3 regions of the Cohnella candida genome follow, and region 3 is predicted to be linked to each of the others. Evidence: a T-box and tRNA genes for the amino acid it is inferred to sense, from the RefSeq annotation. Region 3 holds a T-box; the other regions hold tRNA genes.
The links. The T-box of region 3 lies ahead of ileS (isoleucine--tRNA ligase). A T-box ahead of a tRNA ligase gene usually reads a tRNA of that ligase, here a tRNA-Ile.

Region 1 (10,244 bases), 2.6 Mb from region 3:
ATTGAACTACACCCGCGTAATGGAAGTGGTCGGGACGACACGATTCGAACATGCGACCCCCTGGTCCCAAACCAGGTGCTCTACCAAGCTGAGCTACGTCCCGTTACTAAGGTGTTGCTTCCATGTTGCTACGAATTGGCGCGCCCTGAGAGATTCGAACTCCCGGCCTTTAGATTCGTAGTCTAACGCTCTATCCAGCTGAGCTAAGGGCGCAAATTATGGAGCGGAAAACGGGATTCGAACCCGCGACCTTCTCGTTGGCAACGAGATGCTCTACCACTGAGCTATTTCCGCATATCTGTTATTGTCACCGCTTTGCTAACCGGTTTCCCGAAGGCGACAATAAGTAATATACCAAAGATCAAAACAGAATGCAAATGGTTTTTTGTGGTTTTGCGGAAAAAGTACGGGGAGGAAGAAAAACGGCCTTTCCTCCCCTTCGGCAAGGCATTCATTAGGCGTTCTCCGTTTCACTCCATAGCCGCTTGATGTTCTCCAGCCCCACGCGTGCTCCCCATTTGCAATCCTCGATTCCTTCGAACTCCAGGGACAGATAGCCGTCGTATCCTGAGGCACGAATGAGTTTGAACACCTCGCGCATGGAAATGTCGCCTTGGCCGGCTACAGCGCCTCTCAGGTAGCTGCCTGCGGAGGAACGGAACCAGCCCTCTCCGGGATTCTGATGGGCCGGGCGCCTGTAGAAGTCCTTAATGTGCACCATAGAGGCGTACGGCAGGTTGTTTCGGACTCCCACGATGGATTCTTCGTCCACGCAAAGGAAGTTGCCGATGTCCAGCGTGGTCCTGAAATTCTCTCGCCCGGTTTCGTGGATGAGCGCTTGGACGCGATCGCTGGCTTGGATGTAGAAGCCGTGGTTCTCTACGCTAGTGGTGATGCCGTACGGGGCGGCATAGTCGGCAATCCTTCTGCAAGCCTCGGCGAGCCTAGGGAGCTCCTGCAGGAAGTGCCGGATCGAGGCATCGGGAGAGGAGGCGACGTCGTGCCTCATTTTCTTGACGCCGAGCGCTTTCGCCACGTCGACCTCTTTCCGGACGCGCGCGATTTCCGCTTCGAACTGCTCGTCGGTCAAATCGGAGAAATTCGCGCCAATCGCATAGTTCGAGATCTCGAGACCGCAATCGGATGCTTTTTGCCGGATCTGTTCCACCAGCTCCGGTTTTTCCGTCAAATCGAATCCGAGCGGAACGATTTCGACGTGCTCGCCTCCGATCTCGGCAATATAGGCGATCGCGCCCAGAATATCCATCTCGCCTTTGCGCATCGCTTGGTAAAGACTATAGCTGCTGACACCGAATTTCATGTTCCGTTTCTCCTCTCCAGGTTAGCGGCGTTCGCGTTTCCGTTTCCAAAACTCATTGTAACATGCTTTCTGGATGATAACACCACTGCATGTGGGATTTTCGGATTCATTCTCCAGAACGACGATGAAAAACTAAAAAACCTTCGAATCCAGGATTCGAAGGCCTTCGTTGTTGATTGTGAATGTGGTGCGCGTGGAGGGACTTGAACCCCCACGGTTGCCCGCCAGATCCTAAGTCTGGTGCGTCTGCCAATTCCGCCACACGCGCATGTTCGGTGCGGAAGGTGGTGAGCCATGAAGGACTCGAACCTTCGACACCCTGATTAAAAGTCAGGTGCTCTACCAACTGAGCTAATGGCTCTTGAAAAATGGCTGGGGATCTAGGATTCGAACCTAGGAGTGACGGAGTCAAAGTCCGTTGCCTTACCGCTTGGCTAATCCCCATCAGGAAGGGATCGGTTGTAAAGAATGGTGGAGGCTGAGGGGATCGAACCCCCGACCCTCTGCTTGTAAGGCAGATGCTCTCCCGGCTGAGCTAAGCCTCCATATGGTGACCCGTAGGGGATTCGAACCCCTGTTACCTCCGTGAAAGGGAGGTGTCTTAACCCCTTGACCAACGGGCCTTATGTAAATGAAGAGAAAGAAAGTGGAGCTCTCAACCGGGATCGAACCGGTGACCTCATCCTTACCATGGATGCACTCTACCTACTGAGCTATGAGAGCATGGCTCCCCGAACAGGACTCGAACCTGTGACAACACGATTAACAGTCGTGTGCTCTACCAGCTGAGCTATCAGGGAATATAAGGACCTTCAAAGGAAGGCCTGAAGGTTAATGCAAGTCCGGCCTGGCGGCGTCCTACTCTCCCAGGACCCTTCGGTCCAAGTACCATTGGCGCTGGAGGGCTTAACGGTCGTGTTCGGGATGGGTACGCGTGGAACCCCTCCGCCATTGCCACCAGATCGGATTTGTTCAAGGCTTGCGCCCTGAAAACCGGATAGCGAAACGTGAAAGCAGTGCTAAAGAAACAATCACCTGTGTTAACTGCGTAGGATAAGCCCTCGACCGATTAGTACCCGTCAGCTGCACGCGTTGCCGCGCTTCCACCCCGGGCCTATCAACCTGGTGTTCTTCCAGGGGTCTTACGAATTGGGAAATCTCATCTTGAGGCGGGCTTCGCGCTTAGATGCTTTCAGCGCTTATCCCTCCCGCACTTGGCTACCCAGCGGTGCTCCTGGCGGAACAACTGGTACACCAGCGGTGCGTCCATCCCGGTCCTCTCGTACTAAGGACAGCCCCTCTCAAATTTCCTACGCCCGCGACAGATAGGGACCGAACTGTCTCACGACGTTCTGAACCCAGCTCGCGTACCGCTTTAATGGGCGAACAGCCCAACCCTTGGGACCTACTTCAGCCCCAGGATGCGATGAGCCGACATCGAGGTGCCAAACCTCCCCGTCGATGTGGACTCTTGGGGGAGATAAGCCTGTTATCCCCAGGGTAGCTTTTATCCGTTGAGCGATGGCCCTTCCATTCGGTACCACCGGATCACTAAGCCCGACTTTCGTCCCTGCTCGACTTGTTGGTCTCGCAGTCAAGCTCCCTTATGCCTTTGCACTCTTCGCGCGATTTCCAACCGCGCTGAGGGAACCTTGGGGCGCCTCCGTTACTTTTTAGGAGGCGACCGCCCCAGTCAAACTGCCCGCCTGACACGGTCCCTTCACCGGATTCACGGTGACAGGTTAGAACTCCGATACGATCAGGGTGGTATCCCAACGTCGCCTCCACCGAAGCTGGCGCTCCGGCTTCCAAGGCTCCCACCTATCCTGTACAGACCGTACCAAAGTCCAATATCAAGCTGCAGTAAAGCTCCATGGGGTCTTTCCGTCACGTCGCGGGTAACCTGCATCTTCACAGGTACTAAAATTTCACCGGATCTCTCGTTGAGACAGCGCCCAAGATCGTTACGCCATTCGTGCGGGTCAGAATTTACCTGACAAGGAATTTCGCTACCTTAGGACCGTTATAGTTACGGCCGCCGTTTACTGGGGCTTCGGTTCACAGCTTCGGGTTGCCCCTAACCGCTCCCCTTAACCTTCCAGCACCGGGCAGGCGTCAGCCCGTATACTTCGCCTTACGGCTTCGCACAGACCTGTGTTTTTGCTAAACAGTCGCTTGGGCCTCTTCACTGCGGCCCCCTCGCGCTATTCACGCTACCGGGGCACCCCTTCTCCCGAAGTTACGGGGTCATTTTGCCGAGTTCCTTAACGAGAGTTCTTCCGCGCGCCTTAGAATTTTCATCTCGCCTACCTGTGTCGGTTTACGGTACGGGCACCTTCGCCTGGCTAGAGGCTTTTCTCGGCAGCGTGAGCACAAGACCTTCGGTACTGCAATTTTCCCTCCCCATCACAGCTCAAGGTTATAGTGTGCGGATTTGCCTGCACACACCCCTCACTGCTTGGACGAGCTATTCCATCAGCTCGCGTCCTTGCCCTCCTGCGTCCCCCCATCGCTCGTAACGGCTTACGGTGGTACAGGAATTTCAACCTGTTGTCCTTCGACTACGCCTTTCGGCCTCGCCTTAGGTCCCGACTTACCCTGGGCGGACGAACCTTCCCCAGGAACCCTTAGGCTTTCGGCGGACAAGATTCTCACTTGTCTTTTCGTTACTCATACCGGCATTCTCACTTGTATGCAGTCCACCAGTCCTTCCGGTCTGACTTCAACCCGCATACAACGCTCCCCTACCCAAGACACCTAGTGTCATGCCATAGCTTCGGTGGTGTGTTTAGCCCCGTTACATTTTCGGCGCAGAGTCACTCGACCAGTGAGCTATTACGCACTCTTTAAATGGTGGCTGCTTCTAAGCCAACATCCTGGTTGTCTTCGCAACTCCACATCCTTTCCCACTTAACACACACTTGGGGACCTTAGCTGATGATCTGGGCTCTTTCCCTCTTGACGACGGATCTTAGCACTCGCCGTCTGACTCCCGAGTACACATCCATGGCATTCGGAGTTTGACTGGACTTGGTAACCCTTGGCGGGCCCCGCACCCAATCAGTGCTCTACCTCCATGATGCTAAACCTCGAGGCTAGCCCTAAAGCTATTTCGGGGAGAACCAGCTATCTCCGAGTTCGATTGGAATTTCTCCCCTACCCCCACGTCATCCCAGAGCTTTTCAACGCTCACGAGTTCGGGCCTCCAGTGCGTATTACCGCACCTTCACCCTGCACAGGGGTAGATCACACGGTTTCGGGTCTACGACCACGTACTTAAGCGCCCTATTCAGACTCGGTTTCCCTTCGGCTCCGCCTCTACAGCTTAACCTTGCACGTGAACGTAACTCGCCGGTTCATTCTACAAAAGGCACGCCATCACCCATTAATCGGGCTCTGACTTCTTGTAAGCGCACGGTTTCAGGTTCTTTTTCACTCCGCTCCCGCGGTGCTTTTCACCTTTCCCTCACGGTACTGCTTCACTATCGGTCGCCAGGGAGTATTTAGCCTTGGCAGATGGTCCTGCCGGATTCCCACGGGGTTTCACGTGTCCCGCGGTACTCGGGATCCGTCTCGGAGAGAGCAGGCTTTTGGCTACAGGGCTCTTACCTTCTATAGCGGGACTTTCCAGTCCTCTTCGCCTAACCTGCTCTTTTATCACTCCATGTGAGACGTCCCACAACCCCAGGGAGCAAGCTCCCTGGTTTGGGCTAATCCGCTTTCGCTCGCCGCTACTGACGGAATCACTCTTGTTTTCTTCTCCTCCAGGTACTTAGATGTTTCAGTTCCCTGGGTGTGCCTCCACTCTGCCTATGGATTCAGCAGAGGGTAACTGCGCATTACCGCAGCTGGGTTTCCCCATTCGGAGATCCCCGGATCAACGCCCACTTACGGCTCCCCGAGGCATATCGCTGTTCGTCGCGTCCTTCGTCGGCTCCTGGCGCCTAGGCATCCACCGTGCGCCCTTATTAGCTTAACCTTGCTGCAATCACAAGGATCACAGTTGCAGTCAAGACACAAGGTGCTTGATGTTTTCTTCAGCGCATTGCTTTCGTTTCGCTATCCAGTTTTCAAGGTGCAAGGGTACAAATGGTGGAGACGAGGAGGATCGAACTCCTGACCCCCTGCGTGCAAGGCAGGTGCTCTCCCAGCTGAGCTACGTCCCCATGGGAATTATCAAATTGGTTGGCCTTAGTGGACTCGAACCACCGACCTCACCCTTATCAGGGGTGCGCTCTAACCAGCTGAGCTAAAGGCCAATATTGATCAGGCCATGAAAAAGACCCATAATGGGCCTGCCTGGCGGCGTCCTACTCTCCCAGGACCCTTCGGTCCAAGTACCATTGGCGCTGGAGGGCTTAACGGTCGTGTTCGGGATGGGTACGCGTGGAACCCCTCCGCCATTACCACCAGACAGGTTGCGCATGTCGCCAAACGATGCGCGGTATTCAATTGAAGGAGGCTTGCTCCCCCAAAACTGAACTCGAGCGTAATACGTGCCACTCCGCAAGCGGATGTGGACTTTATTGCCCCGAAGGGCTCCTTAGAAAGGAGGTGATCCAGCCGCACCTTCCGATACGGCTACCTTGTTACGACTTCACCCCAATCATCTACCCCACCTTCGACGGCTGGCTCCTTGCGGTTACCCCACCGGCTTCGGGTGTTGTAAACTCTCGTGGTGTGACGGGCGGTGTGTACAAGACCCGGGAACGTATTCACCGCGGCATGCTGATCCGCGATTACTAGCAATTCCGACTTCATGCAGGCGAGTTGCAGCCTGCAATCCGAACTGAGACCGGCTTTGCTGGGATTGGCTCCGCCTCGCGGCTTCGCGACCCGTTGTACCGGCCATTGTAGTACGTGTGTAGCCCAGGTCATAAGGGGCATGATGATTTGACGTCATCCCCGCCTTCCTCCGGTTTGTCACCGGCAGTCAGCCTAGAGTGCCCACCATAACGTGCTGGCAACTAAGCTCAAGGGTTGCGCTCGTTGCGGGACTTAACCCAACATCTCACGACACGAGCTGACGACAACCATGCACCACCTGTCTCCCCTGTCCCGAAGGCCGCCTCTATCTCTAGAGGATTCAGGGGGATGTCAAGACCTGGTAAGGTTCTTCGCGTTGCTTCGAATTAAACCACATACTCCACTGCTTGTGCGGGTCCCCGTCAATTCCTTTGAGTTTCAGTCTTGCGACCGTACTCCCCAGGCGGAGTGCTTAATGTGTTAACTTCGGCACCGAGGGGTGGACCCCCCCGACACCTAGCACTCATCGTTTACGGCGTGGACTACCAGGGTATCTAATCCTGTTTGCTCCCCACGCTTTCGCGCCTCAGCGTCAGTTACAGTCCAGAGAGCCGCCTTCGCCACTGGTGTTCCTCCACATCTCTACGCATTTCACCGCTACACGTGGAATTCCGCTCTCCTCTTCTGCACTCAAGTCTCCCAGTTTCCAGTGCATCACGGGGTTGAGCCCCGCACTTAGACACCAGACTTAAGAAACCGCCTGCGCGCGCTTTACGCCCAATAATTCCGGACAACGCTTGCCCCCTACGTATTACCGCGGCTGCTGGCACGTAGTTAGCCGGGGCTTTCTTCTCAGGTACCGTCACCCAGGGAGCAGTTACTCTCCCTGGCGTTCTTCCCTGGCAACAGAGCTTTACGACCCGAAGGCCTTCCTCACTCACGCGGCGTTGCTCCATCAGACTTGCGTCCATTGTGGAAGATTCCCTACTGCTGCCTCCCGTAGGAGTCTGGGCCGTGTCTCAGTCCCAGTGTGGCCGTTCACCCTCTCAGGTCGGCTACGCATCGTCGCCTTGGTGGGCCGTTACCTCACCAACTAGCTAATGCGCCGCAGGCCCATCCATAAGCCACAGCTTGCGCCGTGTTTCCCAGCAAGATCATGCGACCTCGCTGCGTATCCGGTCTTAGCATTCGTTTCCGAATGTTATCCCGGTCTTATGGGCAGGTTGCCTACGTGTTACTCACCCGTCCGCCGCTAACCTCTTCGGGAGCAAGCTCCCTCAGAGATCCGCTCGACTTGCATGTATTAGGCACGCCGCCAGCGTTCGTCCTGAGCCAGGATCAAACTCTCCATAAAGGTAAAACCTTATTGAAGAACCTTGAAGGCTCAAAAGTTAAAGCTGGTTTGTTGAGCCGAAGCTCAACCGTATTACGCTCGATGTTCAGTTTTCAAGGAGCAATTCAGCTCGGCATCCAGTGATATCGGCGCTTCGCTTTTTCGTCCGCCGCGCTAACGGCGACTTTTATAATATATCACAGCAGGCTAGGCATTCGCAACTGGTATTTTCTTTCATCCCAGCCGCGGCTCGTTCGCCATCTACCGCTTTGCCTCTCAACGAGGGGCGATAGATAATTTATCACAGGGTCCGCGGGGGAGTCAAGTCCTCTAGCGCTGGGAACGCAGTCCAACGGCATACCGGGATAGTTCCTTCGGAGAGGCGAGACGCGCGTACATGCGGAAAATGATTTTGTACCGTTTCGTGATGGCTTCCTTCACGGGCCCGTCCAGCCGGCGGTCCCCGATATCCAGAAGCATTTCGTCCAATTCCTTGCGCAGCAAATAGCCGAATTCCCTGCACTCTTTGTCCGTGAACATCATCCCGAGCATGATCGTTCGTTCCTCCTGTCGCGTATGGACGGATCGCCGGCGATGAGGCGGATGTTCCCGCTTCCGGCATGTTTTAGTGTTATGCACCAAACTGCCCCGGTTTATGACCGGAAACCGGCAATCCGTGATACGCATCAGGATCCCATGAGCCAATACGTGACCGTGCTTTCAATCCCCGCTGCGACAAGCAGCATGAGCGCAATGAGAACGAGCGCCGGAATCGTGCCCGCTGCCGTCCGGACGAAGGCTCCCCACGGTTCGGGTTTGCCTAAAGCGGAACGGAAGATCCCCTTGATCAGCGTAAAACCCAGCCGCATCCCGAAACCGCAAGCCAAGAACAAGGCGGGCAGTTCTAAAATGCCGTGCGGCAAAATCCCTTTGGCGACGAGCAGCCAGACGTTCTCTCCCTGGTCGGCCATCCCTCCGAAAAGATATCCGATGATCATTCCGTTGGTCAACAGCATGATAAACGGAAAAATGCCCGCCACGATGCCGATGTACATGGCCATGACGGATTTGCTCAGGTTATTGATAAAGATAATTCGGAAAAACGCGAGCTGGGGGTTGTCGGCTTGACGGGCCTTATCGGCCAGATCGCCGATTCCCTTCAACTGATCTCGAAGCCAATCCATAGAGCCGTTAGGCGCTCCGCCTACGATGATGCCGGCGAAAAACAAAAGCGCGGAAAACACGACGTATGGCCGGATTTCCCGCCAAGACAGGGCTAGCGCCCGGCGCGTGAACATACGAATCTCCTCCCTTTGAGGAAATAGAATAAGTCCGAGAGTCAAGCCATACATTGATAGTAGCCAAGCCCGGAAACTTATTTCCGTCGACCGAAAGGAGCCCTGTGAACCCCTATGAACTTTTTTTACGTACTGAACGCCAAAAAGATCCGGCAAACGTTATTCCTGACTTTAGCCGTACTGCTGTCCCTGGCCGTCATTTGGGTGGAAAAGGACAACCTCAGCGTGTTCGCCCCGCACCCGCCCGCAGCCGTGTACAGCGTGCCGACCGAACGCAAAGTCGTCGCCCTCACGTTCGACATCAGTTGGGGCGAAAAGCGGGCCGCTCCGATTTTGGACATCCTGGAGAACAAAGGCGTGAAGAACGTCACGTTCTTCCTGTCCTCCCCCTGGAGCAAAACGCATCCCGAGCTGGTCAAACGCATCGTGGATTCCGGGTACGAAGTGGGCAGCCACGGCCACAAACACGATAATTACAGCTCATATGGAGAAGACGAAATCCGCAAGCAAATCTCGACCGCTCACAGCATGCTGACGGAACTGACGGGCAAATCCCCGAAATTGATCCGCATGCCGAACGGAGACTTCGACAAGCGGGTGCTGAGCGTCGCGGACGATCTCGGCTATAAGGTCATCCAATGGGATACCGATTCGCTGGATTGGAAAAACCCCGGCGTGGACACGATCGTGAACCGCGTGGTCGGCAAAGCCCATCCGGGAGACATCATCCTGCTTCATGCCAGCGATTCCTGCAAACAGACGCATGAAGCGCTTCCGATCATCATCGATCAGCTCCGCGCCCAAGGCTACGACTTCGTGACCGTCGGCCAATTGCTGGGCCAAGCCGAGACGAGGGACAAAACGGTGGAAGACCGTTCCGCTTGGAACGAACTCGTATAAGCGATCAACCGGCCTTCGCGGTTTCCGATACTGCGACTTTCGTATCCAGGATCCGGTGCAGCCTCATGATCTGGTAACTGTTGCACACGAATAGCGGTACCAGCTGGAACACGAGCGAAGAAAGGCTTCCCGTACGAAAGGCAGGCACTCCTTCCAGTACGGTCACCGTGACGAGGAAAAACACGGTAGGCACCCATGCGCCGGATGTCGTTTCGTGAACCTTACGCCAGGCCACGAGAAGCGCAGCCGCCGTCAACGCAAGGGGAACCGCCCAGAACGTCGCTTCCGGAAAGTTGGTTCCGTATACTCCGTAGGCCACTTCGACCAGCACGAATGCGGTCGTAAAGCCTTGCAGCGCCACCCACAGCTGGGGTCTTTTGAAAATGCTTCTGGCAATGTAATTCAGCATGAGATAGGCGAAAAATCCCATATGCGCGAAGGCGCCGAATGTAAATCCGATCATCGCCATTTGGAACATGTTATAGAGCCAACCGTCGGCTACTATATTCCGGAACGTCGGATCGCTGAGCTGCATGCACACGCCTATGATCAAGGAAACAGCTCCGCCGATCAAAATGGTGGTTCCGAATAGCTTCATCCATTTGCGCAAATTCAAGGTTGAACTCCTCCTGCCATTTGTTCTTCC
Region 2 (10,244 bases), 1.9 Mb from region 3:
ACACCCCTCACTGCTTGGACGAGCTATTCCATCAGCTCGCGTCTTTGCCCTCCTGCGTCCCCCCATCGCTCGTAACGGCTTACGGTGGTACAGGAATTTCAACCTGTTGTCCTTCGACTACGCCTTTCGGCCTCGCCTTAGGTCCCGACTTACCCTGGGCGGACGAACCTTCCCCAGGAACCCTTAGGCTTTCGGCGGACAAGATTCTCACTTGTCTTTTCGTTACTCATACCGGCATTCTCACTTGTATGCAGTCCACCAGTCCTTCCGGTCTGACTTCAACCCGCATACAACGCTCCCCTACCCAAGTCGTAGCCTTCACTTCACTCTGGTGTGTTTAGCTGGGGCATTTGGTCAGAATCCTTGAACGACCTCTAAGGTCGATTCTGACTAATGTCCCGGTGCCAACCAGAACAAAGTGAAGACTACGACATGCCATAGCTTCGGTGGTGTGTTTAGCCCCGTTACATTTTCGGCGCAGAGTCACTCGACCAGTGAGCTATTACGCACTCTTTAAATGGTGGCTGCTTCTAAGCCAACATCCTGGTTGTCTTCGCAACTCCACATCCTTTCCCACTTAACACACACTTGGGGACCTTAGCTGATGATCTGGGCTCTTTCCCTCTTGACGACGGATCTTAGCACTCGCCGTCTGACTCCCGAGTACACATCCATGGCATTCGGAGTTTGACTGGACTTGGTAACCCTTGGCGGGCCCCGCACCCAATCAGTGCTCTACCTCCATGATGCTAAACCTCGAGGCTAGCCCTAAAGCTATTTCGGGGAGAACCAGCTATCTCCGAGTTCGATTGGAATTTCTCCCCTACCCCCACGTCATCCCAGAGCTTTTCAACGCTCACGAGTTCGGGCCTCCAGTGCGTATTACCGCACCTTCACCCTGCACAGGGGTAGATCACACGGTTTCGGGTCTACGACCACGTACTTAAGCGCCCTATTCAGACTCGGTTTCCCTTCGGCTCCGCCTCTACAGCTTAACCTTGCACGTGAACGTAACTCGCCGGTTCATTCTACAAAAGGCACGCCATCACCCATTAATCGGGCTCTGACTTCTTGTAAGCGCACGGTTTCAGGTTCTTTTTCACTCCGCTCCCGCGGTGCTTTTCACCTTTCCCTCACGGTACTGCTTCACTATCGGTCGCCAGGGAGTATTTAGCCTTGGCAGATGGTCCTGCCGGATTCCCACGGGGTTTCACGTGTCCCGCGGTACTCGGGATCCGTCTCGGAGAGAGCAGGCTTTTGGCTACAGGGCTCTTACCTTCTATAGCGGGACTTTCCAGTCCTCTTCGCCTAACCTGCTCTTTTATCACTCCATGTGAGACGTCCCACAACCCCAGGGAGCAAGCTCCCTGGTTTGGGCTAATCCGCTTTCGCTCGCCGCTACTGACGGAATCACTCTTGTTTTCTTCTCCTCCAGGTACTTAGATGTTTCAGTTCCCTGGGTGTGCCTCTTCATGAGCTATGGATTCACTCATGAGTAACTGCGCATTACCGCAGCTGGGTTTCCCCATTCGGAGATCCCCGGATCAACGCCCACTTACGGCTCCCCGAGGCATATCGCTGTTCGTCGCGTCCTTCGTCGGCTCCTGGCGCCTAGGCATCCACCGTGCGCCCTTATTAGCTTAACCTTTGCTGCAATCACAAGGATCACAGTTGCAGTCAAGACACAAGGTGCTTGATGTTTTCTTCAGCGCATTGCTTTCGTTTCGCTATCCAGTTTTCAAGGTGCAATTCCTTCGCTGCCTCATCGGCAGGAAGATCATCTTATCACGGCTGGCTTCGTCGCTCAACCCACAAAAGTTGGCAATTCGCTTCGCCGATAAGAATCGAATGGTGGAGACGAGGAGGATCGAACTCCTGACCCCCTGCGTGCAAGGCAGGTGCTCTCCCAGCTGAGCTACGTCCCCATAGGGTAATGAAATTTGGTTGGCCTTAGTGGACTCGAACCACCGACCTCACCCTTATCAGGGGTGCGCTCTAACCAGCTGAGCTAAAGGCCAATATTGTCAGGCCATGAAAAAGACCCATAATGGGCCTGCCTGGCGGCGTCCTACTCTCCCAGGACCCTTCGGTCCAAGTACCATTGGCGCTGGAGGGCTTAACGGTCGTGTTCGGGATGGGTACGCGTGGAACCCCTCCGCCATTACCACCAGACAGGTTGCGCATGTCGCCAAACGATGCGCGGTATTCAATTGAAGGAGGCTTGCTCCCCCAAAACTGAACTCGAGCGTAATACGTGCCACTCCTGCAAGCAGGATGTGGACTTTACTGCCCCGAAGGGCTCCTTAGAAAGGAGGTGATCCAGCCGCACCTTCCGATACGGCTACCTTGTTACGACTTCACCCCAATCATCTACCCCACCTTCGACGGCTGGCTCCTTGCGGTTACCCCACCGGCTTCGGGTGTTGTAAACTCTCGTGGTGTGACGGGCGGTGTGTACAAGACCCGGGAACGTATTCACCGCGGCATGCTGATCCGCGATTACTAGCAATTCCGACTTCATGCAGGCGAGTTGCAGCCTGCAATCCGAACTGAGACCGGCTTTGCTGGGATTGGCTCCGCCTCGCGGCTTCGCGACCCGTTGTACCGGCCATTGTAGTACGTGTGTAGCCCAGGTCATAAGGGGCATGATGATTTGACGTCATCCCCGCCTTCCTCCGGTTTGTCACCGGCAGTCAGCCTAGAGTGCCCACCATAACGTGCTGGCAACTAAGCTCAAGGGTTGCGCTCGTTGCGGGACTTAACCCAACATCTCACGACACGAGCTGACGACAACCATGCACCACCTGTCTCCCCTGTCCCGAAGGCCGCCTCTATCTCTAGAGGATTCAGGGGGATGTCAAGACCTGGTAAGGTTCTTCGCGTTGCTTCGAATTAAACCACATACTCCACTGCTTGTGCGGGTCCCCGTCAATTCCTTTGAGTTTCAGTCTTGCGACCGTACTCCCCAGGCGGAGTGCTTAATGTGTTAACTTCGGCACCGAGGGGTGGACCCCCCCGACACCTAGCACTCATCGTTTACGGCGTGGACTACCAGGGTATCTAATCCTGTTTGCTCCCCACGCTTTCGCGCCTCAGCGTCAGTTACAGTCCAGAGAGCCGCCTTCGCCACTGGTGTTCCTCCACATCTCTACGCATTTCACCGCTACACGTGGAATTCCGCTCTCCTCTTCTGCACTCAAGTTTCCCAGTTTCCAGTGCATCACGGGGTTGAGCCCCGCACTTAGACACCAGACTTAAGAAACCGCCTGCGCGCGCTTTACGCCCAATAATTCCGGACAACGCTTGCCCCCTACGTATTACCGCGGCTGCTGGCACGTAGTTAGCCGGGGCTTTCTTCTCAGGTACCGTCACCCAAGGAGCAGTTACTCTCCCTGGCGTTCTTCCCTGGCAACAGAGCTTTACGACCCGAAGGCCTTCCTCACTCACGCGGCGTTGCTCCATCAGACTTGCGTCCATTGTGGAAGATTCCCTACTGCTGCCTCCCGTAGGAGTCTGGGCCGTGTCTCAGTCCCAGTGTGGCCGTTCACCCTCTCAGGTCGGCTACGCATCGTCGCCTTGGTGGGCCGTTACCTCACCAACTAGCTAATGCGCCGCAGGCCCATCCATAAGCCACAGCTTGCGCCGTGTTTCCCAGCAAGATCATGCGACCTCGCTGCGTATCCGGTCTTAGCATTCGTTTCCGAATGTTATCCCGGTCTTATGGGCAGGTTGCCTACGTGTTACTCACCCGTCCGCCGCTAACCTCTTCGGGAGCAAGCTCCCTCAGAGATCCGCTCGACTTGCATGTATTAGGCACGCCGCCAGCGTTCGTCCTGAGCCAGGATCAAACTCTCCATAAAGGTAAAACCTTATTGAAGAGCCTTGAAGGCTCAAAAGTTAAAGCTGGTTTGTTCGAGCCGAAGCTCAAACCGTATTACGCTCGATGTTCAGTTTTCAAGGAGCAATCTACTCAGCTCGAAAGCCTTTCGTATAGCGCCGCTCACGAAGCGGCTTAAATAATATATCACGGTCGCCTATCGGATGCAACCCTTTTTGAGCTGGTTATTTTCGTTAAATAGAAAACCGCCCGCCAATCGGCGAGCGGCTCACAATGAGACATCCTATTAATCGTCGGCCCGCTCCCGCATGTGCGGGAACAGCAGCACGTCGCGGATCGACGGCGAGTCGGTCAGCAGCATGACCAGACGGTCCACGCCGATTCCCAAGCCGCCGGTCGGCGGCATGCCGTACTCGAGCGCGCGGATGAAGTCTTCATCCATCTCGTGCGCCTCGTCGTTGCCCGCGGCTTTCTCCTGCAGCTGCGCCTCGAAACGCTGGCGCTGGTCGATCGGATCGTTCAGCTCGGTGAACGCATTCGCATGCTCCCTCGCCACGATGAACAGCTCGAACCGGTCGGTAAACCGCGGATCCTTGTCGTTCTTCTTCGCGAGCGGGGAAATGTCAACCGGATGTCCGGTGACGAACGTCGGCTGAATGAGCGTATGCTCGACGAATGTTTCGAAAAACGCGTTGACGATATGGCCGAACGCCATATGAGGTTCAACCGGAACTTTATGCTCTTTGGCCAACCGGTGCGCTTCATCGTTCGTCATCTGCGCGGTGAAGTCGATGCCGACGGCTTCGCGGATCAATTCCATCATCGACACCCGGCGCCACGGCGGCGCAAGATCGACCTCTTGGCCTTGATAGTTGATCTTCGTCGTGCCAAGCACCTCTTGCGCGATGTGGGCGATGAGGTTTTCGGTCAGGTCCATGATATCCTTATAGTCCGCATAAGCTTCATACAGCTCGATCATCGTGAACTCGGGGTTGTGCCGCGTCGAAATGCCTTCGTTCCGGTATACCCGGCCGATCTCGTACACTTTCTCCAGCCCGCCGACGATCAGACGCTTCAGGTGAAGCTCGATCGCGATCCGCATGTACAGCTGCATGTCCAGCGCGTTATGGTGCGTAATGAACGGACGCGCTGCCGCGCCGCCCGCGATGGCATGAAGCGTCGGCGTCTCGACTTCGAGATAGCCGCGGCTGTCCAAATAACGGCGCATCGACTGGATGATTTTCGAACGGGCAATGAACGTTTTCTGCACTTCGGGGCTGACGATCAAGTCGACGTACCGCTGGCGGTACCGCGTTTCTACGTCTTTCAGGCCGTGGAACTTGTCCGGCAGCGGAAGCAGCGACTTCGTGAGCACGGTCAGTTCCTTTACTTTCACCGACGTTTCACCCGTCTTCGTCTTGAAAACGACGCCGTGAACGCCGACCATGTCGCCGATGTCGAGCAGGTCGAACGCCGCGAATTGGTTGCCCGGCACCGTGTCCTGGCGGACGTAGATTTGAATTTTGCCGCTCAAATCCTGAATGTGCGCGAAGGCGGCCTTGCCCATGCCGCGTTTCTGCATGATCCGGCCGGCTATGCTGACCTCGATCGCACGCGACTCCAGCTCCTCTTGGGAGAGCTCGCCGTATGCGGACAGAATGTCCCCCGCCTGGGTCGTGCGGACGAATTTCGAACCGAAAGGATCGACGCCGAGATCCCGCAGCTCATCCAGTTTGTTGCGCCGAATCTGCAGCAATTCGCTAAGCTCTGCCGATTCCGTGTTGTTTTCCGTATGTTCCATGTCGGATTCTCCTTCTTTCTAACCTCTCATACAACCAAAAAAGCTTCCGGAGGAAGCTTTTTTGCGTTGTCTGCGCTTGCGCCGGCAAGGCTGAATCACTTCTTGATATCGACGATTTTGTATTGGATAATGCCCGCAGGAACGTTGACTTCGACGGTCGTGCCTTTTTTCTTGCCGATAATCGCTCTGCCCACTGGGCTTTCGTTGGAAATCTTGTTCTGACCGGGATCAGATTCGGCCGTGCCGACGATCGTGTATTCCATCGTATCGCCGAATTCGAGGTCTTCCACGATAACGGTGGAACCGATGCCAACCGTCTCAAGGTCGATCTCGTCGTTATTGATGATGCGCGCGTTGCGGAGCATTTTCTCCAGCGTGATGATGCGGCCTTCGATGAATGCTTGTTCGTTCTTCGCATCCTCGTATTCCGAGTTCTCGCTGATATCTCCGTATCCGATCGCGATCTTGATGCGCTCGGCCACTTCGCGGCGTTTGACCGACTTCAGGTTCTCAAGCTCCTCTTCCAGCTTTTTGAGCCCGTCGGGGGTCAGAAGGACTTCTTTATCGCTCATCTCACCGATCTCCTGTCGTGGATAGGGTTAACTGCAACGTCTGATTACTCCAATATATGGCGCTTCCGCGTGGTCATGACACCGAAGGGAGGGGACCGGAAGATCCGGTCTGCCCTTGCGAATATTGGTACTGATTATATTTCAACCCCTCAAAAATGTCAATTCACGGAAAAGCCCGCCGGGGCGCGTCCTCAGTGCACGAGAAGGTTTCCGGAATCGCTCTCGTTCTGCGGTTCCCGGGCCATGTCTTCCTCCACCGACCGTACGTATTCGGTCAGCATCGACACGACGGCTTCGCGCGCCGTGAGCTCCATGATTGTGTCCTTCACCTTATGCGCGTTGGGCAGTCCTTTGAGGTACCACGCCAAATGCTTGCGCATTTCACGTACGGCCTGGCCCTCGCCTTTGAGGTTGACCAACCGGTCGAGATGAAGCACCGCAATGCGGATCTTCTCGCTCGGCGCCGGTTCCGGCAGCATTTCGCCCCGCGTCAGGTAGTGAACGGTGCGGTACAGCATCCAAGGATTGCCGAGCGCGCCGCGCCCGATCATCACTCCGTCGGCTCCCGTATGCTCGAGCAAGCGTTTGGCATCTTCCGGGGCGAACACGTCTCCGTTGCCGATGACGGGAATCGACACGGCCTGTTTAACGTCCCTTATAATATCCCAGTTCGCTTTGCCGGTATACAATTGTTCCCTGGTCCGTCCATGCACGCTCACCGCGGCGCCGCCCGCGCGTTCGACGGCCTGCGCGTTCTCCACGGCGTAAACGTGCTGGTCGTCCCAGCCGATCCGCATTTTGACCGTCACCGGTTTCTTCGCCGCTTCGACCGCGTAAGACACCATGTCGTAAATCTTATTCGGGTCGAGCAGCCAACGGGCGCCGGCATCGCATTTGGTGACCTTCGGTACCGGGCAGCCCATGTTGATGTCGATGATATCCGCGTTCGTGTTTTCGTCCACGTATTTCACGGCCGCGACGAGCGATTCCTTGTCGCCTCCGAAAATCTGCAGGCTGAGCGGCTTCTCCCGCTCGTCGACGAACAGCATCTCCATCGTCCGCTGGTTCCCGTGAAGGATCGCTTTATCGCTCACCATTTCCGCGCAGACGAGACCGCACCCGAATTCCTTGGCGATCAGCCGGAACGCCGGGTTGCAGACGCCCGCCATCGGGGCCAGCACGACGTTGTTGTTCATTTCTATGTTGCCGATCTTAAGCACAATGGCAACTCCTTCCTTATCGGGGCTCGTCCAGGCGGCCCCGCGGTTTGATTCCGGCCGCTTCCTGTTCGGCCGCGCCTACGGAGCTTTCCCAGGGGAAAGCTTTACCCGCAGGCCATACATCCTTCAGAGGAACCAACACGAACGCCCGCTCCCCCATGCGGGGATGCGGGAGCGTCAGTTCCTCCGATTCCATCCGGGCTCCTTCGTACAGCAACAAATCCAGATCGATCGTCCGCGGACCCCATCGGATGTCCCTTACGCGGCCCATGTCCTTCTCGATCGCAAGCAGCGTGCGCAGCAGTTCGGCGGGAGCCAATTCCGTCTCCACGGCCGCCGCCATATTCAGAAAAGCCGGCTGGTCGGCATACCCGACCGGATCCGTCTCGTATACGCCGGAAATCCCCAGCACTCGCACTCCCGGCACGGCCGCCATGCGGCGAAGCGCTTCCGAGAGGGAAGCTTCCCTGTCGCCCAGGTTGGCGCCCAGCGCCACGTAAGCCAACTTCAAATCCGTCAATCCTTTGCGGGAATCACGTTGCCGCCGCCATCCCGGCGTCTTCGAAGTTCCACGGTCACTCCATCGAAAGTGATGTCGAACGGCGGATTCGGCTTCGTTACCGATACCGTGGCTTCGTTGATAATAGTATACGTACCGAGTACCGCGTTCGCAATCTTTTCGGCCAGCGCCTCGATCAGCTTGACCGGAGCCCCTTCGACAATGGCTTTCACCGTCGAATGGATTTCGGCATAGTTCACGGTGTCCGCCACGTCGTCCGAACGAGCCGCCTTCGTCAGATCCAGTCGAAGGTCCAGATCCACGTAAAATTTTTGGCCGAGCTTGTTTTCTTCCGGAAAAACCCCGTGGTAGCCGTAAAACACCATCCGTTTAAGAACCATTTTGTCCATCATTCCACACCCCTTGCCGATGACTTGTATACGATCGCGTCGGTCATCGCCGCCACGCGTTTCATCTGTTTCACGTCGTGGACCCGAATGATCTGGCAGCCTTGCGCGATCCCGAGCGCTTGGGTAGCCGCCGTCCCTTCGAGCGCATCCGAGGCTTCCACGCCCAGCGTCCGCCGAATGAACGTTTTGCGCGAAGTCCCGAGCAGCACGGGATAGCCGAGCCGCACGATTTCGTCCAGTCGGCCCATCAGCTCAAGGTTCTCGTCGTAATCCTTCGCGAAACCGATGCCCGGATCCAGCCAAATGTTCTCGTCCGACACGCCGGCGGCTTTCGCCCGGGCGACCGATGCCAACAAATCCTCAATGACGTCCGGCACGAAATCGGCGTAATCCCGGCTTTCCCGATTGTGCGTCAAAATAACCGGACAGCCGTATTCCGCGGAAACCGCTGCGATTCGGTGATCGCGTTTGAAGCCCCAAACGTCGTTCACGATGTGGGCTCCCGCTTCCAGCGCCTGCCGGGCGGTTTCCGCTTTGTATGTATCGATGCTGATCGGCAAGCGGACCGCTTCCCGGATCGCCCGAATGGCGGGAACGACGCGGCGCAGTTCTTCCTCGAGCGATACCGGATCATGGCCGGGCCGCGTCGATTCGCCTCCGATGTCGATGATATCCGCGCCTTCGGCCTCTAGCTGGCGTGCCCGCTCGACCGCAGCTTCCACGGCGTCGTACCTTCCTCCGTCGGAGAACGAATCCGGCGTCACATTCAAAATACCCATGATGAGCGTTCTTCGACCCAGCTCCAGGCGCAAACCGCCTTCAAAGGCGTAACTTCTATCGTAAAATGTCGGGTTCATCGCTCTAAACTCCCTTCGGCGGCGCGGCGGTACCGTTCCATCCATTGCCGGGTGACGGAGTTCGCTTCCGCTGATGCGTAACGGGAAACCGTTAGCCCCCGGTCGTCCTCGAGCGTAGTGACCGGTACGATTTCCTGAATCGAATTGGTGAGAAACACTTCATCCGCCCGAAGAAGGTCCTCGAACGGATAAAGACCTTCCTTCACCGGATACCCGGAAGACGCCGCCAACTCCATGAGGTATTCCCGGGTAATACCCGGCAAGGGACCCGCTGCCGTTGAAGGCGTATGCAAGACGCCGTCCGACAGCCAGAACACATTGCTCACGATTCCTTCGCACACGTTCCCCGCCGCGTCCAGGAACAATCCTTCCGCACCGGGACCTGCCCCGCCCTCCGCTAACTCCCGCTTGGCAAGGATATTGTTCATATAATGGAAAGATTTTAACCGGATCTCCCCTTCCGTCGAGCTCCGTCGCAGATGCAGCAGCCGCAGCGTCTTGGCGGACCGGTTGTCCGGCCGGTCCGGCGCGAGCTCTTTGGCGTAGACGATTTCCGTCGGCGTTTCATAGGGACCCGTCGGCAAACCGACGGCTCCTTCTCCCGCGGAAACCGACCAGCGAATATAGGCATCCTCCAGCCCGGAAGCGGCCAGCAGCCGGGCTACGCCTTCGCGCATCCGCTCCGCGTCCGGCTCGTACGAGATACCGAGCAGCCTGCAGCTGTCGGCGAGCCGCGCCGCATGCCGCTCGAGCAGCCAAGGCTGACCGTCATAGGTGCGGAAGGTTTCGAACAGGCCCATTCCGTACAAAAAGCCGTGATCGAATGCAGAGATCACGGCTTCCTTGCTGTCTATGATTCGGCCGTTCCGAAGGACGTTCATGCCCGGACGCCTTTCTTATAAGCCAGAAAGTTGCGGAGCATGCGCAGCCCGTTGTCGGTCATGATCGATTCGGGATGGAACTGAACGCCCTCCACCACGTACTCCTTATGCCGCAAGCCCATGATTTCGCCGTCATCCGTCTCGGCGGAAATCTCCAGGCAATCCG
Region 3 (10,244 bases):
TCCAACGTGCCCATTTTATCACATCGCCGGAACCAGCGTCCATGAACCGGGAGAAAACGGCATGCCCATGCAAATCAAGGCAGAATTGGCCGATCTTCACCCCGCCCGGCGGTACGTAAAACCGGCGGCGGCAGAGAACAATAGGTGTCAGGACGAAAGGAGTGGGCGTCAATGAGCCTTCCGATGAACCAGGAACGGATGCAGGCTTTGCGGCGGCGGCTGCTGAAGGAAAAAAGCGACCTCGAGCAACGGGTGCACGCGAACGACCATTATCAGTTGTCCTCCGCCCAACGCGATTCCATAGACGAATTGTCCGCGTACGACAACCATCCGGGGGATCTCGGAACCGAAACGTTCGAACGCGGCAAAGACCTCGCCTTGCTGGAACGGGACGCTTTCCGGCTTGAACGCGTGGAAGCCGCGCTCGAGCGGATGGATACGGGCGAGTACGGCCGGTGCAAAGAATGCGGGGCATTCATCCCGCCCGAGCGGCTGGAAGCCCTGCCGACGGCTGACCGCTGTGTGGAGCACGAGCCCCGTCAAAACACCTCCGCGCGCCGGCCGGTCGAAGAGCAGTTCCTGCAGCCGCCGTTCGGCCGCACCAGCCTGGACGCAACCGAATATACCGGCTTTGACGGCGAAGACGCGTGGCAGATCGTGGCGTCCTGGGGCAACTCGAATAGTCCCGCCATGGCCGAAAATAACGATATCGAAGATTACGACTCCGTGTATATCGAAGCCGGCGAAAACGAGGGCTTCGTGGAGCCGATCGAGAGCTTTCTGGCCACGGACATCACGGGGAAACACGTCTCCGTCGTCCGTAACCGGGAGTACTATCATTATTTGGACCGCAACGAAGGCGATCCCCTGCTTGAGCCCGACGAAATTTACGACGAGCGGTAAGCCGCTTCTTTAATAAGGATTGATTTGGAGCTGCCGTTGCACGATACGGACGATGTCGGCGATATAATCCCCGACGATGGGAAGATTGAGTTTGCCCAGGACTTGCAGCATCCAAACGATCGTCGCCGCGAAAAAGGTGAAGCCGAGCGCGATGCCGATCCCGCGCGACAATCCGGAGATGAAGTTCCGCCAAATCAGGAGCCACGGCTTGTGCACCAGGTCCACGTATTCGCGAAGCTGGGCTTTGTCCATGTCCATCGCCAAACGCTCGATGCGTTCCGAGAGCAGGGACAGCGTGCCTTGCAGCGCGCCCGCCTCAGGTGCCGGGGTAATTCCGCCCGCGGCGCCTATTCCGGGGGCTGCCATCTCGGACATTGCCGTCGCGCCAGACGGCCGGGACGCCCCGTCCTTGACGACGGCAGCCGGCCTCGGGTTGGGCCGGATCGTGATCCGCCGCGGCGTACGATCGTCCCGTTCCTTGTCCGTAGGTTCCGCCATTCCGCTTCCTCCCTTCCGCCAAAAAACGAGCCCGCGCCGGGCGGTCGACCAGGGGCCGACCTCCGGCGGACGGAGCTCGTTTTCTTCGTATGTCCTATTAGGTTGGCATTTCCCGCCCGGTTTATCCTCCGGTGACGATGCGGATTCCGATCGTCCGGTCGCCGGCCTGAACGGATTCCGTCTCCTCCGAGCGGCCGAAGGAGAAGTCGCCCACAAGCACGTTTTCCTTCAGCACGTGCGGGAACGCGCGCAGCGCCGCTTCCGTCTCGGCGTCCACGTCCAATACCAAGTCTACGCGGAGCTCGATCGGCAAATTCATTTTTTTGCGGGTGTCCTGCACGGCCCGGATCACTTCGCGCACCAAGCCTTCCTGTTCCAGCTCCGGCGTGATCTCGGTATTGAGCGCCACGGTGACGCCGCCGCCCGAAGCGGAAGCGAAGCCGGACTTGGCTTCTTTCTCCACCAGCAGCTCCTCGAGCGGAATCTCGAGCGCATCTCCTTCCGGCGTCGCGAACGCGAACTTCCCGCTACGAACGACGTCGCGGGATTCGTCCGCGGACAAAGCCTTCAAAGCCTGCTGGATCGGCGCGACGTTTTTGCCGTATTTTTTGCCGCCGATTTTCAGGTTCAGCTTCAGGTTGAAGCTGACGAAGCCGCTGTCGTCCGACACGATCGAAATGCGCTTCACGTTGATTTCGTCCTTGACGATGTCTTCGTAACCGGCCAGGTCGAAATCCTCCGACAAGGAGACGAGCAGCTCGGACAACGGCTGGCGCGTTTTGATGCCGGATTCGTTCCGGACGTTGCGGGCCAATTCCACCACCGCGCGCACGGCTGCCATTTCGCGTTCCAGCGCCTCGTCGGTCGCCGAAGCGTCCTCCACCGGGAAGTCCGCCAAATGAACGCTTCCTTCTCCTCCCAAATTGCCGTAGATGTCTTCCGACACGAAAGGCGCGTAAGGCGCGATCAGGCGCGACAGCGTCATCAGCGTCTCTCTCAGCGTCTGGTAGGCGGCGATTTTATCCTCCGTCAGCCCGGTGCCCCAGAAGCGGTCTCGCGAACGGCGAACGTACCAGTTGGACAATTCGTCCACGAACGCTTCGATCGCGCTCGCCGGGTTCAGGAAATCGTTGGCGCTCAGGCCCTTGCGGACTTCCCCGGTCAGCGTGTTCAGGCGGGACAGGATCCAGCGGTCCAGCTTGTTGCCGGGAACCCGCTCCGGATGCTCCGAAGGCACGAAGCCGTCGATGTCCGCGTACAGCGCGTAAAACGCATGGGTATTCACGAGCGTATCGATCACTTTGGACTTCGCCTCGGCGACGATGTTTTTGGAGAACCGTTTGCTGTTCCACGGCGCGCTGTCCGCGAGAAGCGCCCAACGGAACGCGTCCGTGCCGAATTCGTTGATGATTTCCCAAGGATCGATGACGTTGCCCTTCGATTTGCTCATTTTCTGGCCGTTCTCATCCAAAACGTGGCCGGTCGAGATGACCGATTTGTAAGGCGCTTTTCCGTTGAACAGCGTGGATACGGCCAGGAGGCTGAAAAACCAGCCGCGCGTCTGGTCGATGCCTTCGCAGATGAAGTCCGCCGGGTACTGTTCCTCGAACGCCTTCTCGTCGCCGAACGGATAGTGGTATTGCGCGAAAGGCATCGAACCGCTGTCGAACCACACGTCGATGACTTCCGAGGTCCGTTTCATCGTACCGCCGCAACCGCAGCGGAGGGTGACGTCGTCGACATACGGCTTGTGCAGCTCCAAATCCTCCGGCACCGAACCGATGGCGAGAGCCCGCATTTCCGCGTGGCTGTGCGGCGCTTTCTCCTTGCCGCAGGTTTCGCAAACCCAGACGTTGAGAGGAGTGCCCCAGTAACGGTTTCGGCTGATATTCCAATCGACGAGGTCCTCGAGAAACTTGCCGAAACGGCCGTCGCGGAGATGCTCGGGATACCAGGCGATCGTCTTGTTATTGGCGATCAGTTGATCCTTGACCGCGGTCGTCCGGATGAACCAGCTTTCGGTCGCGTAGTACAGCAGCGGGGATTTGCAGCGCCAGCAGAACGGATAGCTGTGCTCGTATTTCTCCTTATGGTACAGCAAGCCGCGCGCGGTCAAGTCTTTGACGATGTCGAGATCGCAGTCTTTGACGAAGCGCCCCGCGAAGTCGGTCACTTGTTCGGTGTACTTGCCCGCATTGTTGACGACCATGAGCATCGGCAGCCCATGCTGGCGGGCAACCCGGTTGTCGTCCTCGCCGTGCGCCGGCGAGATGTGGACGATCCCCGTACCGCTGGCGTCCGTGACGTATTCGGCGTCTACGACGCGGAACGCGCCTTCCAGACCCGCGGCGAACGGGAATACCGGCTCGTAGGCCAAGCCGACCAATTCGCGTCCGCGAACCGTGCCGACCGTCTCGTATTCGCCTTTCATGACCTTGTCGGCCAGCGAAGCCGCGACGATGTACGTTGCATCGCCTTGGCGCAGGCGGGCGTACTCGATGTCCGGGTTAACGGCCAGACCGACGTTCGCGGGCAGCGTCCACGGCGTCGTCGTCCAGGCGAGCGCGAACTCTCCGCTGTCTTTGAGCCGGAATTTCGCCGTCGCGGTCAAGTCCTTAACGTCCTCGTAGCCTTGCGCCACCTCGTGCGAGCTAAGCGTCGTCTGGCAGTCCGGGCAGTAAGGGCTGACGCGGTGCCCGCGATACAGCAAGCCCTTGTCGTGGATCGTGGCGAGAATGTTCCAAACACTCTCGATATACTCGTTGCGCAGCGTGATGTAAGGATCGTCGAGATCGGTCCAGTACGCGATCGCTTCGGTAAGCTCGCGCCATTGCCGCTCGTATTCGAACACGGACTCCTTGCACTTCTTCACGAACGGCTCGATGCCGTACTTCTCGATTTCCTGTTTGCCGGAGATGCCGAGCTGCTTCTCCACGCCGAGCTCGACCGGCAGCCCGTGCGTATCCCATCCGGCTTTCCGGACGACGCGGTAGCCGGACATCGTTTTGTAGCGGCTCACGAAATCTTTGATGACGCGACCCAGCACGTGACCGATATGCGGTTTGCCGTTCGCGGTCGGAGGCCCTTCGTAAAACACGAAATTCGGTCTTCCCTTGCGGTTTTCGATCGACTTGCGGAACGTTTGCTCCCGGTCCCATTCCGCCAGAATGCGGAGCTCGCGGGTTCTGGCCTTTTCTTTGACGTCGACGCGACGCATGCAGCATCTTCCTTTCCGTTGTACGAAAATAAAAAAAGCCCCATCCCATGAAGGGACGAGGCGCGCTCGCGGTACCACCCTTGTTCCGTCTGACCGCGTGACTTGGACGCGGCAACGGCACTTGTCGGCCGACGGCGAATCGGCCCGTCCGGTAACGGCGGACATCCGGCACCGTCTACTGGCAGCTGCCGGTCGGCAGATACGTTCGAGGGGCGTCTCGGGGACGATGTTCGGCAGGGCCCGAACGTTGGCTCGCAGCGGCCGCCAACTCTCTGGGATCGAGAACCCGCTTACTGTTTCCCGTCTTCGACTTTTCCAACTACCTATTGTTATACGGCTTGGCGCTTACTTTGTCAAATACGGCGGCGCGAATCATGAGAAACGCCCAAGCTCGTTTTGCGGCTCGGGCGCTAGATCCTTTCAGTACTGCCTTATGCTTCGATTTCGCGCGGTTCGCGGATGTCGAGCGACTCCCATCCGTCTTTGCCGAGCAGGTCGAGCTGCGTCTCTACCAGCGCGCGGAACCGGGCACGGTAGATCGCCGCCTGCTTCTTCAGCTCTTCCACTTCCAAAGCGACTTTGCGCGATTTGGCCAGCGAGTCGTTGATGATGCGGTCGGCGTTCTTCTCCGCTTCCTTCACGATCAGCTGCGCTTCCTTCTTCGCGTTGTTCTTCACTTCGTCCGCCGCTTCCTGGGCGACGATGATCGTTTTGCTCAGCGTCTCCTCGATATTGGCGAAATGGCCGAGCTTCTCCTGCATCGTCGCAAGCTGACTTTGCAGATCTTTATTTTCGCGAATCATCGCTTCGTAATCCTTGATGATCTGGTCGAGAAACTCGTTGACTTCATCTTCGTCATATCCACGCAGGCGACGGCCGAATTCCTTGTTATGGATGTCCAGTGGAGATAGTGGCATGGGTGTGCCTCCTCGTTTCTAATGTCCGCAAAAGCTTGGCGAGCTTTTTGACTAAATTCGACGGAACCGGCGAAAATCCTTCTGCCCGCCCTACACAAATTTGCCGATGCGGACCCTCGTTCTGCCGCTTTTCGACACGCCCTCGATTTCCATCACCTTGAAACGGCCGAAACCTTTCATCGAAACGATATCTCCCGCCCGAAGCGGAGTGGACGGATCCTCTTCCGTTTTCCAGTTGACCCGGCAGCGGCCCGCGCGGATCGGATCGACGATTTTCGTCCGGCTGAGCCGGAAGGCGTCGCTCGCGATGCCGTCCAGGCGGAGAGATGCGACGGAGATCGTCTGCTCCTCAAGCTGGGGCCGCACTTCCTTCAGAGCGGACAGCGGAAGCACCGAAACGGAGACGTCGACCCGGTGGGCCTGCTTCATGTGGCCGACCAGAAAATCCCCGATTTCTTCCGCGATCAGAGCATGGCAGCCGTCGGGCCGGACGTGGAGGTCTCCGATCTTGTCCCGTTTGATCCCGAGTCCGAGCAGCGCGCCGAGATAATCCCCGTGGTCGAGCTCGGACACGCGTCGGTCTCCCGAGGCGATCTCCAAAACGGCGATCCCCATGTCTTCATCCTCCAGCGGCCGGTAATCCGGCGCGATGAGGGCTCTTTGGCGCTCGGCGTCCGCGCTTCCTCCGTCCAGCCGGACCGCGGCGTCGGGATGCCGGTTCGCCAGCGCAAATAAAATATGCGCCTGGCGGGGGTCCAGAAAATCGGTCCGCTTCGTCTCGTGACGTTCGGCGGCTCGTTCGACCCATTCCCAGGCGCGGTCCACGAAAGCTCTCTCATCCGGATGGAAGTGAGCGTAAATCTCTTGATGGGGCATTCGGCACCCTTCCTATCGCATGAAAAAATCCACGATGGCCTTAAGTCCAAGCGCGACGAAATTGAGCGCCAGCAAAGCGACGATCGGCGAAATGTCCAGCACGCCTCCGAGCGGAGGAATCAGGCGGCGGAAAGGCCGCAAGTACGGTTCGACCAGGCGGCCGAGAAGTTCGCCCACGAAGCTTTCGCGTACGGCTGGAAGCCACGACATCAGCACGTAGATCAGGACCATGTAAAAATAGATTTGGTAAAGCAAATCGATGAAATTTTTAACGTCATTCAATCCGGAGTCACCTCATTTTGGGATAATCGGCTTCCTCCGAAAGCATTTCCGTGATGGTGCCCGATACTTCCACGGAGTCCGGAGTGCAGAGGAAAATGTCGGGTCCAAGCTTGGATATGTTGCCGCCCAAAGCGTACACCGTTCCGCTGAGGAAATCGACGATCCGAATGGCCTGCTCGCGGCGGATTCTCTGGAGATTCACGACGCAGGAGCGGCGGCTTTTCAGATGGTCGGCGATTTCCTGCGCCTCTTCGTAGGTTCTCGGTTCGGTAAGAACCATCCGGGCGGATTTCTGGGAATGGATGCTGACCACATTGTTCTTCCCTACATTCTTACGCGACTCGAAAGCCGGGGTTTCAATTTCCTGCTCCTCCTGCATCGAACGGCGCTCTTGTTCCCGGTCGATTTCCTCTTCTTCCTGCAAGCCCAAGTAATTCAAGAATTTGTTCATGACTCCCACGGTATACCCTCCTCCATGTCCGTCCTGCCCGCCGGTCGCGGCGGGCAAGATCAATTGGCCTCTATCTCTTCTTTCCCTACGAGGACGGTTCCCAAACGGACCCAGGTCGCGCCTTCCTCGACGGCGACTTCGAAATCGTTCGACATGCCCATCGACAGCTCCGTCAACGGGGCTTCGGTGAGCGCCGCCCGGTTCAGTTCGTCCCTCAGCTCCCGCAGCGCGCGGAACACCGAACGGGTACGCTCCGGCTCGTCTTCGAACGGGGCCATCGTCATCAGTCCGATCGGCTTGACGCCGGTCAACGGCCTCAATTGCCGGATCAGTTCCGGAACTTGCTCCGGCGCCAGTCCGTGCTTGCTTTCCTCGCCGGAAACGTTGACCTGGAGCAAACACGGCACCTCGATGCCCAGCGAAGAAGCTTTCTTGTGAATCGCTTCCGCGAGCGACAGCCGGTCCAACGAGTGAATGTATTGGAAACGGCCGACGACGTCCTTCACTTTATTCGTCTGAAGGGATCCTATGTAATGAAATTGTGCTTGTTCCTTCAGCGCTTCCCATTTGTCTTTCGCGTCGGGCCAGCGGTTCTCCCCGATATGCCGGGCTCCCGCTTTCACGACCGCCGCGGCCGTCGCCGTCGATACGTATTTCGTCACGGCGATGACGGTCACGTCTTCGCGTTTCCTTCCGCTCGCGGCGCACGCCCTCGCCAGCCTGTCCTCGACGTCCCGTATCCGGCTTTCCAGCGTCACGGAAACGCTCACCTCGATTTCCTGCCCAGCCAGCTCATCATGCGGCCGGTTTTCCCGTTCTCCGCCCGGTGGGAGAAAAACAGGTCGGTCCGGCAGCCGGTACACCAAGTTGACAATTCGATGCGGCTCGGCAATATTCCTGCTTTTATCATAAGATGTCGGTTGCATTCTTTCAAGTCAAGCCTCGCCCGTCCGTCCGACGTCGGCGTCAAGACGCGATCGTCCCGGATTGTCTCCCGAACGCGGGAGATGACCGCCTCGTCCACTTCGTAGCAGCAAGCTCCGATGGAAGGCCCGATGGCCCCTCGGATATCGGACGGCTTTGCGCCGTACGTTTCCGCCATCCGGCGGACCGTATGGCCGGCGATGTCCGCGACCGTCCCTTTCCAGCCCGCGTGCGCCAAGCCCAGGGCTCCGGTGACCGGATCCAGGAAATAAAGCGGCACGCAATCGGCGAAAAACTGCACGAGCAGAATATCGGGCTCGTCCGTGATCAGCGCGTCCGTATCCGCGACCGCGCTGCTTCGATCCAGCCGCCCGCGCCCCGCGTCCTCCGGCCGTACCGCGTGTACGGCGCAGCCGTGAACTTGCTCTCCGCAAGTCCAGGCCTCGAACGCCCACTCCAGCGATTCCGCGAGCGTGTTCCGTCTCGCGGCGACGGCCGCCGGATCGTCTCCGACATGGAGCGCGGTATTCCCCGCCTGACGGGTCGTGAAGCCGGCCGAAACGCCGCCGAATTCCGTCCAAGATTCCAGCTTCAGCAAGGCGGTTTCTCCCTCTGCGCCGAGGGGGATAAAAGGTTCCATCCGCGCTTCACCTCCGCCATCAGTGTACCATACCGGCGTCCGAAAGCCATCCTTCGCAGGTCCCGCTCACGCCTTATCGGCCGACGGTAGTCTCGTGCTCCTCCGCACGGTACGCTTTCGCGTCGTCCAGGCGGACCAGCACGACGTCCGCTCCGATCTTCACGATGTTGCGCCAAGGAATGACGACCTCGTTGCCGCCTCCGAACATGCCGAAAAACCGGGTCGCGGCCGGCACGACGATGGAATCGATTTTCCCTTGCCGCAAATCCAGTTCCAGATCGCTGATTTGCCCGAGCTTTTTGCCGTCCACGATATTGATGACGTCCTTCGTCTGGAAATCGGAAATTTTCACGTTCCGATACCCCCTTCCGCGACTGCCTATCCTTACTTATATGAGACGGCCAGGCAAAAAGTGTCCGCGGCGGACATAAAAAAGCGGGCCCTGAAGGCCCGCTCCCTACGATTTCACGTGTTTCTGCATTTGCTGGATGGCCGATTTCTCGAGCCGCGACACCTGCGCCTGGGAAATCCCGATTTCGTCGGCGACTTCCATCTGCGTCTTCCCTTCGAAAAACCGCATCGAGAGTATCATTTTCTCCCGGTCGTTCAGCTTGCGCATCGCTTCCCGAAGGGCGATTTCCTCGATCCATTGAATGTCCTTGTTGCGTTCGTCGCTGATCTGGTCCATGACGTAAATCGGATCCCCGCCGTCGTGATAGATCGGTTCGAACAGCGATACGGGATCCTGGATGGCGTCGAGCGCGAACACGATGTCTTCCTTGGGGACGCCCAGCACCTCCGAGATTTCCGAAATCGTGGGTTCCCTCGCGTGCTGGTTCGTCAGTTGGTCCCTGATCTGCAACGCCTTATAGGCGATATCGCGCAGGCTCCGCGACACCCGAATCGGGTTGTTGTCCCGCAAATAGCGGCGTATTTCCCCGATGATCATCGGAACGGCATAGGTGGAAAAACGGACGTTTTGGCTTAAATCGAAATTGTCGATGGCCTTCATGAGCCCGATGCAGCCGACCTGGAACAAGTCGTCCACGTACTCCCCGCGGTTGTTGAACCGCTGGATCACGCTGAGCACCAGGCGCAGGTTGCCGTTGACCAGCTTTTCCCGGGCTTCCCACTCACCGCGGGTTTGCAGAGCGAGGAACAGTTCCCTCATTTCGGCGTTGGTCAGCACAGGCAGCTTTGAGGTGTCTACTCCACAAATCTCCACTTTGTTGCGGGTCAATGGCCATTCCTCCCGGGAGCAAACGTTACTGTAAAGTATCTCCGGGGCGGGGCATTTTATTCTTTTACACCATTTTATTGAACTCTTTGCGGAGCCGCTTGATGATGCGTTTCTCGAGCCTGGAAATGTAGGATTGCGAGATCCCGAGCAGGTCCGCGACGTCCTTCTGCGTTTTCTCTTCCCCGTCGGCGAGGCCGAAGCGAAGCTCCATGATCGTCCGCTCCCGCTCGCTCAGCTTGTCGAGGGCCTTGTGCAGCAGCTTGCGGTCCACTTGCTCCTCGATGTTCCGGTAAATC

Region 1: it encodes a tRNA-Ile, which carries the amino acid that the T-box ahead of ileS (isoleucine--tRNA ligase) is inferred to sense. The anticodon was not compared.
Region 2: it encodes a tRNA-Ile, which carries the amino acid that the T-box ahead of ileS (isoleucine--tRNA ligase) is inferred to sense. The anticodon was not compared.

The regions. Positions count from the first base shown of each region.
Region 1 is NZ_CP033433.1:3,603,760-3,614,003, forward strand. Features, by position in the region: tRNA gene EAV92_RS16350 (tRNA-Gly) at 1-16, opposite strand, end outside; tRNA gene EAV92_RS16355 (tRNA-Pro) at 27-103, opposite strand; tRNA gene EAV92_RS16360 (tRNA-Arg) at 137-213, opposite strand; tRNA gene EAV92_RS16365 (tRNA-Gly) at 220-294, opposite strand; gene EAV92_RS16370 (sugar phosphate isomerase/epimerase family protein) at 455-1,321, opposite strand; tRNA gene EAV92_RS16375 (tRNA-Leu) at 1,507-1,589, opposite strand; tRNA gene EAV92_RS16380 (tRNA-Lys) at 1,607-1,682, opposite strand; tRNA gene EAV92_RS16385 (tRNA-Gln) at 1,691-1,765, opposite strand; tRNA gene EAV92_RS16390 (tRNA-Val) at 1,791-1,866, opposite strand; tRNA gene EAV92_RS16395 (tRNA-Glu) at 1,870-1,944, opposite strand; tRNA gene EAV92_RS16400 (tRNA-Thr) at 1,969-2,044, opposite strand; tRNA gene EAV92_RS16405 (tRNA-Asn) at 2,046-2,121, opposite strand; rRNA gene rrf (5S ribosomal RNA) at 2,167-2,283, opposite strand; rRNA gene EAV92_RS16415 (23S ribosomal RNA) at 2,371-5,300, opposite strand; tRNA gene EAV92_RS16420 (tRNA-Ala) at 5,412-5,487, opposite strand; tRNA gene EAV92_RS16425 (tRNA-Ile) at 5,504-5,580, opposite strand; rRNA gene rrf (5S ribosomal RNA) at 5,619-5,735, opposite strand; rRNA gene EAV92_RS16435 (16S ribosomal RNA) at 5,869-7,421, opposite strand; gene EAV92_RS16440 (hypothetical protein) at 7,731-7,952, opposite strand; gene EAV92_RS16445 (stage II sporulation protein M) at 8,087-8,698, opposite strand; gene pdaB (polysaccharide deacetylase family sporulation protein PdaB) at 8,813-9,598, shown strand; gene EAV92_RS16455 (KinB-signaling pathway activation protein) at 9,603-10,214, opposite strand.
Region 2 is NZ_CP033433.1:4,320,624-4,330,867, reverse strand. Features, by position in the region: rRNA gene EAV92_RS20000 (23S ribosomal RNA) at 1-1,646, opposite strand, end outside; tRNA gene EAV92_RS19995 (tRNA-Ala) at 1,850-1,925, opposite strand; tRNA gene EAV92_RS19990 (tRNA-Ile) at 1,942-2,018, opposite strand; rRNA gene rrf (5S ribosomal RNA) at 2,056-2,172, opposite strand; rRNA gene EAV92_RS19980 (16S ribosomal RNA) at 2,308-3,860, opposite strand; gene lysS (lysine--tRNA ligase) at 4,125-5,639, opposite strand; gene greA (transcription elongation factor GreA) at 5,735-6,211, opposite strand; gene dusB (tRNA dihydrouridine synthase DusB) at 6,403-7,431, opposite strand; gene folK (2-amino-4-hydroxy-6-hydroxymethyldihydropteridine diphosphokinase) at 7,448-7,942, opposite strand; gene folB (dihydroneopterin aldolase) at 7,948-8,340, opposite strand; gene folP (dihydropteroate synthase) at 8,340-9,197, opposite strand; gene pabC (aminodeoxychorismate lyase) at 9,194-10,078, opposite strand; gene pabA (aminodeoxychorismate/anthranilate synthase component II) at 10,075-10,244, opposite strand, start outside.
Region 3 is NZ_CP033433.1:884,088-894,331, reverse strand. Features, by position in the region: gene EAV92_RS04075 (TraR/DksA C4-type zinc finger protein) at 172-903, shown strand; gene EAV92_RS04070 (DUF5665 domain-containing protein) at 913-1,269, opposite strand; gene ileS (isoleucine--tRNA ligase) at 1,523-4,618, opposite strand; T-box leader at 4,667-4,934, opposite strand; gene EAV92_RS04060 (DivIVA domain-containing protein) at 5,050-5,535, opposite strand; gene EAV92_RS04055 (YlmH family RNA-binding protein) at 5,626-6,411, opposite strand; gene EAV92_RS04050 (YggT family protein) at 6,424-6,693, opposite strand; gene EAV92_RS04045 (cell division protein SepF) at 6,701-7,153, opposite strand; gene EAV92_RS04040 (YggS family pyridoxal phosphate-dependent enzyme) at 7,204-7,902, opposite strand; gene pgeF (peptidoglycan editing factor PgeF) at 7,911-8,708, opposite strand; gene EAV92_RS04030 (YlmC/YmxH family sporulation protein) at 8,782-9,060, opposite strand; gene sigG (RNA polymerase sporulation sigma factor SigG) at 9,166-9,948, opposite strand; gene sigE (RNA polymerase sporulation sigma factor SigE) at 10,013-10,244, opposite strand, start outside.